One region of the Streptomyces sp. NPDC041205 genome, then DNA from elsewhere that is predicted to be linked to it. Evidence: riboswitches for the same ligand, from Rfam matches in the RefSeq annotation. Region 1 holds a riboswitch; each other region holds the start of a gene.

What was found. Region 1 has a riboswitch for cobalamin ahead of metE (5-methyltetrahydropteroyltriglutamate--homocysteine S-methyltransferase). Riboswitches for the same ligand answer to the same signal wherever they lie in the genome.
Region 2: another riboswitch for cobalamin. It lies ahead of ACZ6BG_RS02440 (ABC transporter substrate-binding protein); the one in region 1 lies ahead of metE (5-methyltetrahydropteroyltriglutamate--homocysteine S-methyltransferase).
Region 3: another riboswitch for cobalamin. It lies ahead of ACZ6BG_RS09860 (ribonucleoside-diphosphate reductase subunit alpha); the one in region 1 lies ahead of metE (5-methyltetrahydropteroyltriglutamate--homocysteine S-methyltransferase).

What each region holds. Positions count from the first base shown of each region.
Region 1 is NZ_JBVIZH010000003.1:1,130,321-1,135,985, forward strand. It holds gene ACZ6BG_RS18915 (NUDIX hydrolase) at 1-183, opposite strand, end outside; gene ACZ6BG_RS18920 (hypothetical protein) at 374-688, shown strand; gene metE (5-methyltetrahydropteroyltriglutamate--homocysteine S-methyltransferase) at 741-3,059, opposite strand; cobalamin riboswitch at 3,222-3,441, opposite strand; gene aceA (isocitrate lyase) at 3,608-4,894, opposite strand; gene ACZ6BG_RS18935 (short-chain fatty acyl-CoA regulator family protein) at 5,318-5,665, shown strand, end outside.
Region 2 is NZ_JBVIZH010000001.1:537,997-543,661, reverse strand. It holds gene ACZ6BG_RS02460 (asparaginase) at 43-1,011, shown strand; gene ACZ6BG_RS02455 (HAD family hydrolase) at 1,118-2,269, opposite strand; gene ACZ6BG_RS02450 (helix-turn-helix transcriptional regulator) at 2,445-3,356, shown strand; gene ACZ6BG_RS02445 (VOC family protein) at 3,353-3,841, shown strand; cobalamin riboswitch at 3,839-4,024, shown strand; gene ACZ6BG_RS02440 (ABC transporter substrate-binding protein) at 4,083-5,126, shown strand; gene ACZ6BG_RS02435 (FecCD family ABC transporter permease) at 5,255-5,665, shown strand, end outside.
Region 3 is NZ_JBVIZH010000002.1:641,929-647,593, reverse strand. It holds gene ACZ6BG_RS09860 (ribonucleoside-diphosphate reductase subunit alpha) at 1-1,700, opposite strand, end outside; cobalamin riboswitch at 1,830-1,971, opposite strand; gene ACZ6BG_RS09855 (hypothetical protein) at 2,160-2,867, opposite strand; gene mctP (monocarboxylate uptake permease MctP) at 2,997-4,619, opposite strand; gene ACZ6BG_RS09845 (DUF3311 domain-containing protein) at 4,616-4,897, opposite strand; gene ACZ6BG_RS09840 (YbdD/YjiX family protein) at 5,020-5,220, opposite strand; gene ACZ6BG_RS09835 (carbon starvation CstA family protein) at 5,217-5,665, opposite strand, start outside.

The DNA of each region.
Region 1 (5,665 bases):
CACCGCCTCACAGCCCGTCTCCTCGGCGACTTCCCGGATCACCGCGTCGAAGGGATCCTCCGCGTGCTCCACCCTGCCGCCCGGCAGAGTCCAGTTGCTCTCGCCGCTCGGCGGCACGTGCCGGGCGAGCAGTACCCGGCCCTCCTCGACGCACACGGCGTACGCCGCGAGCCGGAAACTCATCCGATACCTCCTGCCGGACGCCGTTGCGGCGTCCGCGTTCTGCTGACGAACGAGGGGCCGTCCGGCACGGCCAGGGTGAACGTGCCGGACGGCGCCCTCGGCTACGAGGACACCGGCACCGGGGCCGAGCAACTCGGCCCGGGCACGGCCTGCTCCGCGAAGGCGTGTCCAGGAGCTGGAGCAGGAGCAGGTGACCGCCGACGTCGTCTGTGTGAGCAGCCCCGATCTGCTGTACCGAGCCCTGCGCGCCCGGCAGGGCCACGACGAGCAGGCCGACCTCTGGAACCTGGACCAGGCGTTCCCCGCGGACCGCGCCACACCGCTGGTCACGGTACTCGACGGTCATCCGCACGCGCTGTCGTTCCTGGCCATGGTCAACAAGGCCGCCACCAGCGCATTCGGCGTCACGAGGTTCGGCCAGTCCGGTTCGCTCACCGACGTCTACCGCCACCACCGGATCGACGTCGACAGCATCGTGTCCGCCGCCCTCGACGTCACCGACTGAGACCCGAGGCCGGGGCACCCGTGGGTGCCCCGGCCCCCGGCAGGGCCGCCGGTCAGGACGCGGACAGCTCCCCGCGGACCGTGCGCGCCGCCGCGACCAGGTTCTCCAGCGAGGCGCGGGTCTCGGGCCAGCCGCGGGTCTTCAGGCCGCAGTCCGGGTTGACCCACAGGCGCTCGGCGGGGATGGCCTCAAGTCCCTTGCGCAGCAGGGCCGCGGCCTCGTCCGTGCCGGGCACACGCGGGGAGTGGATGTCGTAGACGCCGGGGCCCGCCTCGCGCGGGTAGCCGTGCTCGGCCAGTTCACGGGCCACCTGCATGTGCGAGCGGGCGGCCTCCAGGCTGATGACGTCGGCGTCGAGGTCGTCGATGGCCTGGACGATGTCGCCGAACTCGGCATAGCACATGTGGGTGTGGATCTGGGTGTCGGGCCGCACCCCGCTGGTGGTGAGGCGGAAGGACTCGGTGGCCCAGTCCAGATAGGCCGGACGGTCGGCGGCGCGCAGCGGCAGCGTCTCGCGCAGCGCGGGCTCGTCGACCTGGATGACCGAAGTGCCCGCCGCCTCCAGGTCGTTCACCTCGTCGCGCAGGGCGAGGGCCACCTGGCGCGCGGTGTCGCCGAGCGGCTGGTCGTCGCGGACGAAGGACCAGGCGAGCATGGTCACGGGCCCGGTGAGCATGCCCTTGACCGGGCACTCCGTCAGGGAGTTGGCGTACGCCGTCCAGCGCACCGTCATCGGCTCGGGGCGGGAGATGTCACCGGCGAGGACCGGCGGGCGCACATAGCGGGTGCCGTACGACTGGACCCAGCCGTGCTGCGTGGCGAGATAGCCGGTGAGCTGCTCGGCGAAGTACTGCACCATGTCGTTGCGCTCGGGCTCGCCGTGCACCAGGACGTCGATCCCGGTCTTCTCCTGGAAGGAGACGACCTCGCGGATCTCGTGCTCGATGCGCTGCTCGTACCCGGCGGTGTCGATGCGCCCCGCGCGCAGGTCGGCGCGGGCCGTGCGCAACTCCGTGGTCTGCGGGAACGAGCCGATGGTGGTCGTGGGGAGCAGCGGCAGGCCGAGGTGGGCGCGCTGGGCGGCGGCCCGCGTGGCGTACGGCTGGGAGCGGCGGCCGTCGGCGTCGGTGACGGCCGCGGCCCTGGCCCGGACGGCCGGGTCGTGGGTGATCGCGGAACCGGCGCGGGAGGCCAGGTCGGCCCGGTTCGCGGCGAGTTCGGCGGCGATGGTGTCCGTTCCCTGTGCGAGGCCCTTGGCCAGGGTGACGATCTCGCCGGTCTTCTGCTGGGCGAAGGCGAGCCAGCGCAGGATCTGCGGATCGATGTCCCGCTCGGCCGCGGCGTCGATCGGGACGTGCAGGAGCGAGCAGGACGCGGCGACGTCGACCTGGTCGGCGAGGCCGAGGAGCGTCCCCAGGGTCGACAGGGACTTCTCCAGGTCGTTGATCCAGATGTTGCGGCCGTTGACGACACCGGCGACGAGGCGCTTGCCGGGCAGTCCGCCCACCGCCGCGAGCGCGTCGAGGTTGGCGGCGGCCGCGTCGGTGAAGTCGAGCGCGAGGCCGTCGATCGGGGCCTTCGCCAGGACCGGCAGGGCGTCGCCGAGCCGGTCGAAGTAGGAGGCGACGAGCAGCTTCGGCCGGTCGGTGAGGGAGCCGAGGTCGCGGTAGGCGCGCTCGGCGGCGTTGAGGTCCGCCGGGGTGCGGTCCTGGACCAGGGCGGGCTCGTCGAGCTGCACCCACTCGGCGCCGGCCGCGCGCAGGTCCGCGAGGACCTCGGCGTACACGGGAAGGAGCCGGTCCAGGAGCGTCAGCGGCTCGAACTCCGCGGCCACGCCGGGCGCGGGCTTGGCGAGCAGCAGATACGTGACGGGGCCGACCAGGACCGGGCGGGCGGCGAGGCCGAGCGCGAGGGCTTCCTTGAACTCGGCGACCTGCTTGGTGGAGTCGGCGCTGAAGACGGTGTCGGGGCCGAGCTCCGGCACGAGGTAGTGGTAGTTGGTGTCGAACCACTTGGTCATCTCGAGCGGCGCGACGTCCTGGGTGCCGCGGGCCATGGCGAAGTAGCCGTCGAGCGGGTCGGCGTCCACGGCGGAGCGGTGCCGCTGGGGGACGGCGCCGACCATGACACTGGTGTCCAGGACGTGGTCGTAGTACGAGAAGTCACCGGTCGGCACCTCGTGGACACCAGCCGCCGCCAGACGCTGCCAGGTGGAGCGGCGCAGCTCCGTCGCGGTCTGGTTGAGGGCGTCGGCGGTGACGCGGCCCTTCCAGTACCCCTCGATCGCCTTCTTGAGTTCACGGCCTGCGCCCTGACGGGGGTAGCCGTACACGGTGGCCCGTGCTGCCGCGGCTGCGGACTTCGCTGTCACGGAAATCTCCTTCGCGAGATGACTCCTGAGAATCCCGGGACGGGACGCGGACGCGAAGGGATGACGAACAAGACGGACCACACACACGCCACTGGCATGGTGCTCCGTCTGGTATGTACGCCGACCCGCCCACGAGGTCACCGGGATATCCGCACGCGATCGGTCACGTACGGGCAACGGGCAGGTCTTCGGACTCGCGGGCACGTCTGCCGGGGCAGACACCTACTGGCCGTCGCTTCCCAGGCCCCGTTCATCGGGCCCAGTGCGTGTGACGGCGGTCGTTCCCGCTCACCGCTGCGGGGCAGTCCCGGATTCCCACCGGGTTCCCTCTTACGACGCGCCTGCCTGGCGGACAGGGCGAACCAGCTGCACGCGTCAGGTTAGAGGGTGGACGCGGTCCTGGGCAGCACTGTTCACATTCCGGAACGTGAGATGAGACACGAGTGCGAGCCGTTTGGGCGCACGTGTGAAGGGGCGTGGCCCGGCGGAATCCGCTGGGCCACGCCCCTTCACACGGCGGCCGGGCCCCTCGGCCCGGCGCGGAGCACCTAGTGGAACTGCTCCTCCTCGGTGGAGCCCGAGAGCGCGGTGGTGGAGGAGGCCGGGTTGACGGCGGTGGACACCAGGTCGAAGTAGCCGGTGCCGACCTCGCGCTGGTGCCTGACGGCGGTGAAGCCGTGCTCCTGCGCGGCGAACTCCTTCTCCTGCAGGTCCACGTACGCGGTCATGCCGTGGTCGGCGTAGCCGCGGGCGAGGTCGAACATGCCGTGGTTGAGGGAGTGGAAACCGGCCAGGGTGATGAACTGGAACTTGTAGCCCATGGCGCCCAGTTCGCGCTGGAACTTGGCGATCTGGTCGTCGTCCAGCGCGGCCTTCCAGTTGAAGGACGGCGAGCAGTTGTAGGCCAGCATCTGGTCGGGGTGCTCGGCGTGGACGGCCTCGGCGAACTCGCGGGCCTGGGCGAGGTCGGGGGTGCCGGTCTCGACCCAGATGAGGTCGGCGTACGGGGCGTAGGCGAGGCCGCGCGCGATGACGGGGGCCATGCCGTTGCGGACGCGGTAGAAGCCCTCGGCCGTCCGCTCGCCGGTCACGAACTCGGCGTCGCGCTCGTCGACGTCGCTGGTGAGGAGGTTGGCGGCGAGCGCGTCGGTGCGGGCGACGATCAGGGTCGGCACATCGGCGATGTCGGCGGCGAGGCGGGCCGCGTTGAGGGTGCGCACGTGCTGAGCGGTGGGGACGAGGACCTTGCCGCCGAGGTGGCCGCACTTCTTCTCCGAGGCGAGCTGGTCCTCGTAGTGGATACCGGCCGCGCCCGCCGCGATCATCGCCTTGGTCAGCTCGAAGGCGTTCAGCGGGCCGCCGAAACCGGCCTCGGCGTCGGCCACGATCGGAGCCAGCCAGTCCACGGCGGAGTCGCCCTCGCTGGTGGCGATCTGGTCGGCGCGCAGCAGCGCGTTGTTGATGCGGCGGACCACCTGCGGAACGGAGTTGGCCGGGTACAGCGACTGGTCGGGGTAGGTGTGCCCGGCCTGGTTGGCGTCGGCGGCCACCTGCCAGCCGGACAGGTAGATCGCCTGCAGCCCCGCCTTGACCTGCTGCACGGCCTGACCGCCGGTCAGCGCGCCGAGCGCGTGGACGTAGTCGAGCTCGTGCAGTTGGCGCCACAGCCGCTCGGCGCCGCGCCGGGCCAGGGTGTGCTCCTCGCGGACGCTGCCGGAGAGGCGCACGACGTCCGCGGCGCTGTAGGTGCGCTCGATCCCCTGCCACCGAGGGTCGGTCGCCCACCGCCGCGCGAGCTCCTCGGCCGTCGCCGTCGTCGTCCCTGCCTGTGCCATGACCGTCTCCTGGAGATTCGTGAACTGTGCGAACATCTGGCACTGAGTGCCTGAATGGTCTGGGGTGCGGCCCGCCGGGTCCGTGTGGGGACAGGTGAGCAATGCTGCCGAGTCAGGCGGATGGGCCGGGATCTCCGACGTCAGGGCTTGAGTTCGCGCCCCGGTTCCGCTCCGCCCGACGGAGTCCGGCGGCCGCGTTTCGACTGTGGCATCGGCACTCAGTGCCAGCAAGTGAGGAGGGCTGCCAAGTTCTGCGCATCTTCTGCGGCGGTTTTGCCAACTCTGTTAAGGCTGGCGGTGCGGGTCTGCGTGACTACGATCGCGGGCATGCCCGACGGGAGCCGCGGATGACCCACGGGACGGGAGCCGCGGATGCCCGAGGGGACGGAAGCCGCGGATGAGTGAGCGGGACGGGAGCCACGAGTGAGCAAGACGTACGCGGGAGCGCGGCTGCGACGGCTGCGCGAGGAACGCCGGATGAGCCAGGCCGACCTGGCCCGGACCCTCGCCATCTCGCCGAGCTATCTGAACCAGATGGAGCACGACTCCCGCCCGCTCACCGTGCCGGTACTGCTGCGCCTGACCGAGGCGTTCGGCGTCGACCCGGGCTTCTTCTCCGAACGGGACACCAGCAGGCTGGTGGCCGACCTGCGGGACGCCCTCACCGGCGAGGTCTCCACCGGCCAGGTGTCGGCGTCCGACCTCTCGGACCTCGCCTCCCGGATGCCCGCCGTGGCCACGCTCCTGGTGGACCTCGGCCGCCGCAACCAG
Region 2 (5,665 bases), on a different contig from region 1:
TCCCACCTATCGCCCACCTCCTGCCCCAGGAAGCGAGCCCCCGTGCCCAAGACCGTCAGCGTGTTCACCCTCGGCGGCACCATCTCCGCGCAGGGCGGGGACCACGCCCGTCTCACCGGTGCCCAGACCCTGGCCGCCGCCCCGGTCCCGGCCGGAGTGGACATCGAGCTGCACGACGTCCGCCGACTCCCCGGATCCTCACTGGCGTTGGCGGACCTGGCCGAGCTGGCAGGGAGGGTGGACGAGGCCACCGCGGCGGGGCACGGCGCGGTCGTCGTGCAGGGCACCGACACCCTGGAGGAGACGGCCTTCCTGCTCGACGTGGTCTGCGCGCCCCGCGAGCCCGTCGTCGTCACGGGCGCGATGCGCCGCCCCGACCTGCCCGGCGCGGACGGCCCCGCGAACCTCGCCGCGGCGCTCGCGACCGCCGCCGACCCGGGCTGCCGCGGCCTCGGCGTGCTCACGGTCCTCGCCGACGAGATCCACGCCGCCCGCCATGTGCGCAAGACGCACACCACGTCCGTGGCCACCTTCGCCTCACCGGGCGCGGGCCCGCTCGGCCGCGTCGTGGAGGGCGTCCCGCACATCCTGCTGCGCCCGGTGCAGCCCACGGTGGAGCGGCCGTTGCGGCTGCGCGACCCCGCCCGCGTCGCCCTGCTCACGCTCTCCCTGGGCGACGGGGGCGAGTTGCTCGACGCCGTGGACGACCGCTTCGACGGCCTGGTCGTCGCCGCGTTCGGCGCGGGCCACGTGCCGAAGTGGCTGGTCGAGCCGCTGGCCGCCGCGGCGGCCCGCATGCCCGTCGTCCTCGCCTCGCGCACCGGCGCGGGCCCGCTGCTCAGCGAGACCTACCGCGGGCCGGGTTCGGAGTCCGACCTCCTTTCCCGCGGCCTGATCTCCGCGGGCCAGCTCGACGCGCCCAAGGCCCGACTGCTCCTGCACGCGCTGCTCGCCGACGGCGCCGACCGGACGGCGGTGGGCGCGGCCTTCGACCGGCTGCGGGCCGGGTAGCACGGGGAAGCCCCGGGGCCGGCCGACCCCGGGGCTCCTCGCGGGGCCGCCCTCGGGTGGGCCGTCCCTTCGCACGGGCCGACCTCGGCCCGACCGCTCCGCCCCGCTAGCCGATCTGCTCCGGCGTCACCGTCAGCCACCGCTTGTCCGCCGTCACCGGCTGCCCCAACTCCCGCTGCCGCGCCGCGTTCTTCCGCTTCATCCCGTCCAGCTGCTTCATGTAGCTGTCCTTGCGGTTGACCCACACTCGCACGCCCCCGTGCCGCACGTCCGCCGAGTGGAACAGCATCGGGCCGTCGCTCACGGGGGTGTCCCCGGCGACGAGGACCGGCTTCTTCCACTCGTCGATGTACGTGGAGATGGCGGCGGGCTTGCCCTGGTACCAGGTCAGCGGCGCCCACAGGTTCGGCGTCAGCTCGTACGTCGCGAGCTTCGCCCGGTCCTTCGGGCCGAACCGGCCCTCGGCGATCTCCTTGCGGGCGCTGGTCACCCGGCCCGTCCTCGGATCCTTGAGCTGCAGGCCGACGCCGATGACGTTCTGCGGCTTCACGCCGTACCCGTACTTCGGGTCGGCGAGCACCATCCGCACCAGGTCCTCGCTGGCCGCGCTCACCACGTACACCTCGATGCCGTGCGCGCGCAGCGACTTGTACAGCTCCTGCATGCCGGGGGAGAACTCGGGCCGCTCGACCGTGGTTTTGGTGACCTTGCCGTTCTCGTAGTACGTCGCCGGGATCGGCTTGTCGTACGCCAGGAGGTCGTCCACGTACCCCTTCAGCTTCTTCAGCGTGAAGCCGGAGAAGATCTGCGCCGCCCACGGGTAGCAGACCTGGTCGTCGACCTCGCAGAGCCGGTTGTAGTAGCTGTACAGGCTCTCCTTGTGCGTGGCCGTGTCCTTGAACGGGATGACCTTCAGGGACGGTGCCATCGACGCGCGGCTCAGGACGCCCTTCATCTCCAGGAACGGAAGGAGCGACTCCTCCAGGTCGTGGCGGTACGTCGTGTTGTCCGCGTCGAAGACCGCGTACGCGCCCTTCCCCTCGTTCTTCGCGATGACCTTGCCGAGCTTCGCCGCCACCGGCTTCGGCCAGTGCTTGAGGTCGGCCGCCGCGGCACGGGCCGACGCGCTCGGTCCCTTGCCGTCCGCCGCCTTCGCGTCGGCCGCGGACGGCCACAGTGCGCCGCCCGCGAACACCGCCGCCGCCAGCGCCCCCGACGCCCCGACGACCGCCAGCCTGCCCTTTGCCCGAATAGCCATGGTTCCCGTTCCCTGAGAGCGCTGCGCCGACCCGTCCGGAGCGGCGCGCCATGCTACGAGGACCAGGGGCCCGATTCCCATGATCGAGGTCACCGTGCGTGCCGGGCATGGGACGGACGGAGGCGGGTAGCCGCACCGGACGACAGGCCCGTCCGCGCCCGCGCACAATGGGGTCATGGGCCTCACGGCTACGGACATCACCGCCCGGGACGGCGCCGCCGCCTCCCGCGAGTTCGTCCGCGCCGCGCCCCCGCCCGGCGGCCTGGTCGTGTCCGCCGTGGGCTACCGCAGCAGCGGCCGGCGCCCCGCCCTGCACCGCGGCCTGCCGTCCCCGTACCTCACGCTGATCTTCTCCCTCGACGGCCCCGTCACCACCGGCCGCACCCCCGGCGAGGCGACCGGCCCCGACGCCGTCCGCACGGACATCGTCGTCGGCGGCTTGCACCAGAGGCCCGCGTACGTCGTCCAGCCCGAGCACGAGGCCGGGATCCAGCTCGCCGTGCACCCGCTCGCGGCCCGCGCGCTCCTCGGCCTGCCCGCCGCCGAGCTGGCCGGGCAGCTCGTCACCGACGGCACCGACGTGCTCGGCCGCCTGGCCGCCGACGTACGCGAACGCCTCTGCGAGCAGGAAGCCTGGGGCGACCGGTTCGCCTTCCTCAACGCCTACTTGGCGCGCCGCGCGGCCGACGCCGAGCGCGCCGGGGCGGTGCGGCCCGAGGTCGGCGAGGCCTGGGCCTGGCTCGCCCGGCACCGCGGCGCGGGCACCCTGCGCGGCCTGTCCGCGCACGTCGCCCTCAGCGAACGCCGGCTGTCCGCGCTGTTCCGCGCCGAGACCGGCGTCACCCCCAAACAGGCCGCCCGCCTCATCCGCTTCCAGCACGCGAAGGCGGCCGTCGTCCGCGCGGTCGCCGCGGACGCGCGCCCCGACCTCGCCCGGATCGCCGCCGACTGCGGGTACTACGACCACTCCCACCTCGTACGGGACTTCCGGCAGTACACGGGCGTGAGCCCCAGCGCCTGGATGGCCGAGGAGTGCCGGAATATCCAAGCCGGAGGGCACGCGGGCGGCGAAGACTGGGACGCATGAACAGCAACGAAACCCCGCAGAGCACGCAAAGCGCGCAGACCGGTCAGGCCGATCAGGCCCCTGCGAACCGGCGCGCGCCCGACGTCTGGGCCACCTTCCAGGCCGACGACGCCCCCGCCCTCATCGACTTCCTCGTCGGCACCGTCGGCTTCCTGCGCACCGCCGTCCACGAGGACGGCGACCGCGTCGCCCACGCCCAGCTCGACTGGCCCGAGGGCGGCGGCGTCATGCTCGGCAGCTACGACCCGAAGGCCGCCGAATGGTGCCTGCGGCCGGGCACGTTCGGCGCGTACGTCGTCACCGACCACGTCGACGACCTCTACCTCCGCCTCACCACCGCCGGTGTGAAGGTGATCCGCGAGATCGAGGACCAGCCGTACGGCAGCCGCGAGTTCGCGGTCGCCGACCCCGAGGGCAACAAGTGGTCCTTCGGCACCTACCGCGGTGAGCCCGCCCCGACCAGGAGTGATGCCGCGCCGGAGTGATAGCTTGCGGACGCCAGTCGTACCCGCACCTGGGTCGGGGAATCCGGTGGAAGTCCGGAACTGACGCGCAGCGGTGAGGGGGACGGGCGGGGCCAGCGGCCACTGGGAGTCCACGGACCCCGGGAAGGCGGCCCCGCCCGGACGAACCCGAGTCCGAAGACCTGCTGGCACCGCCGTCCGCACGGGCGGCGGAGTTCGCAGACCAGGCTCCGCGCATGAGCCCTGAGACTCGGGAAGACGTGTGCCTTCGACCACGCGACGCGTTCGCCGTACACCCCTCGCCGCCTTGCTGAGCGCGGGCCTCGTCCTGCTGACCGCGTGCGGCGGCTCGCCCGCGAAGACGTCGGAGAAGGCGCGGGCGGGCTACCCCGTCACCCTCACCGCGTGCGGCGAGCGGACGAAGGTGCAGGCCCCGCCGAAGCGGGCCGTCTCCCTCGACCAGGGCTCCACCGAGATCCTCCTCTCCCTCGGCCTGGCCGACCGCATGGTGGGCACCGGCACCTGGACGGACCCCGTCCTGAAGGGCCTGGAGAAGGAGAACGCCAAGGTCCCGCGGCTCGCCGACCGCTACCCGGCGCTGGAGAAGGTGCTCGACAAGGAGCCGGACTTCGTCAGCGCGTCGTTCCTCTACACCGTCGGCAAGGGCGGCGTCGCCGACCGCGCCAAGTTCACCGAACTCGGCGTACCCGTCTATGTCTCGCCGACCGACTGCGCGGGCAAGGACAACGCCGGTGACGACGACGGCACCCGCACCAAGACCCTCACCATGAACACCGTGTACGGCGAGATCCGCGACCTCGCGCGGGTCTTCGACGTGGAGAAGCGCGGCGAGAAGCTGATCGCGGACCTCAAGTCCCGGGCCGCGCGCGCAAAGAAGTCCATCGACGCCTCCGACACCACCCTCATGTACTGGTTCGCCAACTCCGAGTCCCCCTACATCGCGGGCTGCTGCGGCGCCCCCGGCGTCATCACCCGCGAACTCGGCGTGAAGAACGCCTTCGCCGACACCCGCGAGGAGTGGCCCCAGATCAACTGGGAGACCATCGCCGACCGCGACCCCGACGTCCTCGTCATCGGCGACCTCACCCGCAGGTCCCAGTCCGCCGAGAGCGCCCGCCAGAAGATCAAGTTCCTGGAGTCCAACCCGGCCACGAAGAACCTCACGGCGGTGAAGAAGAAGCGCTACGTCCTGCTCAGCGGTCAGGCCCTGAACCCGAGCATCCGCACCGTCGACGGCATCGAACAAGTCGCGGCGGCGCTGCGCGAGTTCGGCCTCACGAAGTGAGGGGCGCCGCGGACAGCGGTTCGCGTGGCGCCGTGGCCGGTGACGCGTCCTCCGAGGCCGCGCCCGGTGACGCGTCGTCGTACGAGACCGCGCCCGGTGACGTACGACAGGCATCCCCGGCCGGGCGCCTGCGTGCCGCGCTGCGCGGCGCACTCCTCTCCCTGGCCGGACTCGCGGTCCTGTTCCTCTCCATCGCCGTGGCCATCACCATCGGCCCCGCCGACATCTCCGTGCCCGACGTGTGGTCGGCCGTGGCGGCCCACCTCGGCTGGGGCGAGGCGGAGCTGACGCCGATCCGCGACGGCATCGTGTGGAACCTGCGGATGCCGCGCACGGTCCTCGCGGCGGTGTGCGGCGCGGGCCTCGCCGTGTGCGGGGCGGTGCTCCAGTCGCTGCTGCGCAACCCGCTCGCCGACCCGTTCGTGCTCGGCGTCTCCTCCGGCGCGTCCACGGGCGCCGTCGCCGTCGTGGTCCTCGGCGTCGGCGGGGGAGCGCTCACGGTGTCGGCGGGCGCGTTCATCGGCGCCGTCCTGTCGTTC
Region 3 (5,665 bases), on a different contig from region 1:
GCCAGGTCGGCGGAGGCCTCGTACGACGCGAGCATGATGCGCTCGGCGATGCGGGTCGACAGCGCCCGCGCCTCGGGCGAGTCGAACGGCAGCTTCAGCTGGAAGAAGACGTCCTGGAGGCCCATCGCGCCCAGGCCCACGGGCCGCCACTTGGCGTTGGAGCGCCCGGCCTGCTCGGTCGGGTAGAAGTTGATGTCCACGACGCGGTCGAGGAAGGTGACGGCCGTGCGCACGGTGGCGTCGAGCCGCTCCCAGTCGATGTCGCCGCTCGCGGTGTCGACGAACGCGCCCAGGTTCACCGAACCCAGGTTGCACACGGCCGTCTCGCCGTCGTCCGTGACCTCCAGGATCTCCGTGCAGAGGTTGGAGGAGTGGACGGTGTGGCCCGGCTCGGCGGTCTGGTTGGCCGTGCGGTTGGCGGTGTCCTTGAAGGTCATCCAGCCGTTGCCGGTCTGCGCGAGGGTGCGCATCATGCGGCCGTACAGCTCACGGGCGGGGATGGTCTTCTGCGCGAGACCGGCCGCCTCCGCCTTCTTGTACGCGGCGTCGAACTGCTCGCCCCACAGGTCGACGAGCTCGGGCACGTCCGCGGGGGAGAACAGCGACCACGGCTGGTCGGCGGCGACGCGGCGCATGAACTCGTCGGGGATCCAGTGCGCGAGGTTCAGGTTGTGGGTGCGCCGGGCGTCCTCGCCGGTGTTGTCCCGCAGCTCCAGGAACTCCTCGATGTCGGAGTGCCAGGTCTCCAGGTAGACCGCGGCGGCGCCCTTGCGGCGGCCGCCCTGGTTCACGGCGGCGACGGAGGCGTCGAGCGTCTTCAGGAACGGCACGATGCCGTTGGAGTGCCCGTTGGTGCCGCGGATCAGCGAGCCGCGGGAGCGGATGCGCGAGTACGAGAGCCCGATGCCGCCCGCGTGCTTGGAGAGCCGCGCGACCTGGTGGTAGCGGTCGTAGATGGAGTCCAGCTCGTCGAGCGGCGAGTCGAGGAGGTAGCAGGACGACATCTGCGGGTGCCGGGTGCCGGAGTTGAAGAGCGTCGGCGAGGACGGCAGGTAGTCGAGACGGCTCATCAGGCGGTAGAGCGCGGCGACCTCGTCCAGGGCCCGCTCGGAGGCGTCCTCGGCGAGACCGGCGGCCACGCGCAGCATGAAGTGCTGCGGGGTCTCGACGACCTTCCGGGTGATCGGGTGGCGCAGCAGGTAGCGGCTGTGCAGCGTACGAAGGCCGAAGTAGCCGAAGCGGCGGTCGGCGCCGTCGGCGAGCGCGTCGGCCACGAGGCCGTCGAGGCGCTCCGCGTGCAGGGTGGTGAACTCGGCGGTGCGGTCCGCGATCAGGCCCTCGCGGTGGCCGACGGCGACGGACTGGGAGAACGACGTGACGCCCTGCGAGGCGGCTTCCTCGCGGATACCGATGGTCAGCAGCCGGGCCGCGAGCTGGGAGTACGCGGGGTCCTCGGAGATGAGCCCGGCGGCCGCCTCGGTCGCGAGCTCCCGCAGCTCCACCTCGTCGGCCTTGGCCGACCGGCCGCGCAGCGCGGCGGCGGCAACCCGGCCGGGGTCGGCGTCGGGGAGGTCGGCGGTGAGGTCGGTCAGGACGCGCAGCAGGGCGGTTCCTGGGCCGTCGGTGGTCTGCGCGGCCTGCTCGGCCTCGGCCTGCTTGCCGGCCTGCGCTGACGCGGGTTCGGCGGGCGCGATGGTCACGTGGTGCTCTCCCTCGCTCGGCTCTGGGCCCGCGGAGAGAGGCACGGCGCGGCTGCGCCCGCGCAGGGGCGACTCCGCGTCCACCAACCCATTCCTCGAGGCCCGGACGTCTCGGCACCCGGACCGGACGGTCCAGGCGCGCTGTCGGCAGGTCGTCGGACTCACCGGCGCATGTTGTGGGCGCGAGCGCACAAATGCGTACCAGTACACCGTTGCGGGACAGTTCCGGACTTGCACCGGATTCCCCTGCGGCGACAGCGAGGATGAGCATACATCTTGTGCTGGCTTTCGGTGCCACCCCTAGATGTTGTGTCGGAGGGTAGCGGCGTTGTCGCGGGACGAGGCGCCCTGAACCTCAACTCGGGGGCGGGGCGTGGCATTCCAAGGGGGCGCCCGGGTGCCGCCCGGGGCCCGCTCAGAGGTCGCTGAGGCCCCGCTCGGCCGTCACCGCGGCGCCGTTCAGCCGCCCACGCCCGGCGGGTCCTGGGGGGCGCCGTCGCCGTCGCGGGGGATGTCGCCGCGCTCCACCGGCGTGGCGGGGGAGGTCTTCTTCGGCAGTACGGCGTCCAGCTCGGCGGCGTCCGCGTGGTGGGCCTTCTCGGCGGCGGCGCGCAGCGTGTCGCGGTCCACGAGGCCGGGGTCGGCGGAGATCTGGATGCGCAGGCCGTGCTCGGAGCGGGCGTACGCGTGCCAGGACTCGGCGGAGCCGGAGGAGCCCGCGGAGCCCGATGACCCCGCGGAGCCGGGCGTGCGGTACCAGCCCTTCCCGTCCTTCTCGCAGCGTTCGGCCGGGGGATAGACGCTCCGGCAGGTCCTGCCGTCGACGGTGCCCCGCTCGACGTCGACCTTGATCTGCGCGCCGCCCTCCTTCGCCACGTACACCGCCTGGAAGCCGTCGTCCCCGAGGACGCCCACGGACTGCTCCGCCAGCGCGAACCCGTCGGCCTCGGTCACGTACACGTGCGCCGTCCGGGTCTGGGCGGCGCGGGCGCGGGCCTCAAGGTCGGCGCGGGAGGGCGTCGATCCGGCGCCGGAGCCCGCGTTCGCGGAGCCTGCGTTCCCGGAGGCCCTGTTCTCGGACCCGGCGGTCTCGGAGCCGCAGCCGGTGAGGGCGAGGGGCGCGAGCAGCAGCAGGGCGGCGGGGAGCAGGAGGCGAGGATGCGGCATGGGCCCATTCTTTCGTACGCCGGTTCGGGGCCGGAGGCGGCACGGCGAAGGCCGCCGCGTCCCGGACGGAACGCGGCGGCCTCCAGGGAGGGCGGAGGGGTGACGCTCCCTTGGGCGCCCCCTCGGGCGTCAGTGCCCGGCACCCACCTTCGGCAGCTCCACCGCCACGCCCTTGTCGCCGGCGTCCGCGGTGTAGTCCTCCGGGGACGTCTCGTCGACGCCGTCGGGGGCGCCCACGGCCTTCAGGACGAAGGTGAGGACGACCGTCACGACGATGTTCAGGACGAACGCGGTCAGGCCGATGTAGCCGATCTCGCCGATGCCCGGGATCTCCTTGGACGAGCCGCCGAAGTGCTTCTGCGTAGGCGAGGCGACCCCGTACGCGGCGACCGTCCCGTAGATCATGCCGACCGCCCACCCGGCGAGCAGCGCCCACCGGTGGAACCAGCGCGTGAACAGGCCGCCGACCAGCGCGGGCATGGTCTGCAGGATCCAGATGCCGCCGAGCAGCTGGAAGTTGATGGCGACGGTCTTGTCCATGGTGAGGACGAAGGCGAGCGCGCCCACCTTCACCAGGAGCGAGACCAGCTTGGAGACCTTCGTCTCCTGCGCGGGGGTCGCGTCGGGCCTGATGAAGTCCTTGTAGATGTTGCGGGTGAAGAGATTCGCGGCCGCGATGGACATGATGGCGGCCGGGACGAGCGCGCCGATGCCGATGGCCGCGAAGGCGACGCCCGTGAACCAGTCCGGGAACATGTCCTCGAACAGCTGCGGGATCGCCAACTGCCCGTTCTCGACCTTCACTCCGGCCGCGATGGCCATGAACCCGAGCAGGCCGAGCAGGCCGAGCATCAGCGAGTACAGCGGCAGGATGGTGGTGTTGCGGCGGATCACGTCGCGGCTGCGCGAGGACAGCGTCGCGGTGATCGAGTGCGGATACATGAACAGCGCGAGTGCGGAGCCGAGGGCCAGGGTCGCGTACGTCCAGGTGCCCGCCTCGCCCGGCACGAGGGAGCCGACGGGTTTGCCGGTGGCCTCGTTGGTCGCGGAGAACTTCTCGTTCGCCGCGCTGAAGATGTCGTCGAACCCGCCGAGCTTGATCGGGATGTAGATGATGGCCACCACGATCACGATGTAGATCAGGGTGTCCTTCACGAACGCGATCAGCGCGGGCGCCCGCAGCCCGGACGAGTACGTGTACGCGGCGAGCACGCCGAAGGCGATGAGCAGCGGCAGATCCTTGATGAACCAGTTGGTGTCCTCGCCGCCGCCGACGCCCATCACGTCCAGGACGGCCTGGATGCCGACCAGTTGGAGCGCGATGTAGGGCATCGTCGCGAGGATGCCGGTGACCGCCACGGCCAGCGAGAGGCCCTTGGACCCGAAGCGGCCCCGGACGAAGTCCGACGTCGTCACGTACCCGTGCTTGTGCGAGACGGACCACAGACGCGGCAGGAAGGTGAAGATCAGCGGGTAGACGAGGATGGTGTACGGCACGGCGAAGAAGCCGGCCGCGCCCGCCGCGTAGATCGCCGCGGGGACGGCCACGAAGGTGTACGCGGTGTAGAGGTCGCCGCCGAGCAGGAACCAGGTCACCCAGGTCCCGAACGACCGGCCGCCCAGGCCCCATTCGTCGAGGCTCTGCTCGTTCTCGGCCTTGCGCCAGCGGGACGCCAGGAAGCCCATGACGGTGACCGCGAGGAAGAAGAAGATGAAGACGGCGAGCGCGACGCCGTTCACGCCGTCGTTCACCGGGACGCACCTTCCCCGAGGGCCTTGCGGGCGCGCTGGTCACGCTGCCACAGCTGGTAGGCGATCATCGTGAGCGCGGTCGAGATCAGCACCCACAGCATCTGGTACCAGTAGAAGAACGGGATTCCGATGAAGGCCGGGTCGGCCTTCGCGTACGAACTCACCCAGAGCATCGCCACGAAGGGCGCGAGGAGGCAGAGGGCGATGACCACGCGGACCGGCGTGATCGCCGGCTGTCTCACTTCAGGCGCAACTGGCACTTCAGGCGCATCTGACATACCGCGGCTCCGTTCCCTCACTTATCCCGTTCTTAACGTTCGGGAAATCTAAGTCAGAGATCTCGCGGTACGGAACCCCTGTCCGTATAACGGACGGGTACCGGAAGTGCCGTCGTGCCTGCTCAGCAGCAGCGGAAGCCCTGTCGGGGGTCCGACTCCTGCTGGTCCGTCCGCATCCGCTCGAACGCGCGGCGGCTCGGCACGACGGCGGTCGGATGATCTTTGCGGACGTGCGCCACGTACCGCTCGTACGCGGACTCGTCGGTCAACTCCCTTACGTACCAACGCAGTCCGCGCAGCGCGCGCAGCAGTGGTCCGCTCATGGCGAGCCCGCCGTCGCACGCTCCTCGGCCGCCGTCAGTTCCGCCTTCTCCTCCTTCGTCGCGAAAAGACCGGCGGGCGCGACCGTCTTGGACTCCACGAACGGCGCCTCGCTCAGCTTCGACGACAGCGGATCGCGGATGTGGCGGACGCAGATGCGGAGCGCGTCGGCGATCACGATCACGATGAGGAGCGCGAGCGCGGCCGAAAGGACGCCGTCCACCGTGGAGTTGGTGACGACGGTGTGCATGTCGTCCATCGACTTGGCGGGCGGCAGGACCTTGCCGTCGTCGATGGCGTCCTGGTAGATCGAGCGCTGCTTGAAGAAGCCGACGCGCGGGTCGCTGGAGAACACCTTCTGCCAGCTCGCCGTGAGCGTCACCGTCGCGTCCCAGACCAGCGGGATCCCGGTGATCCAGGCCCACTTGAGCCGCCCGGACTTCACCA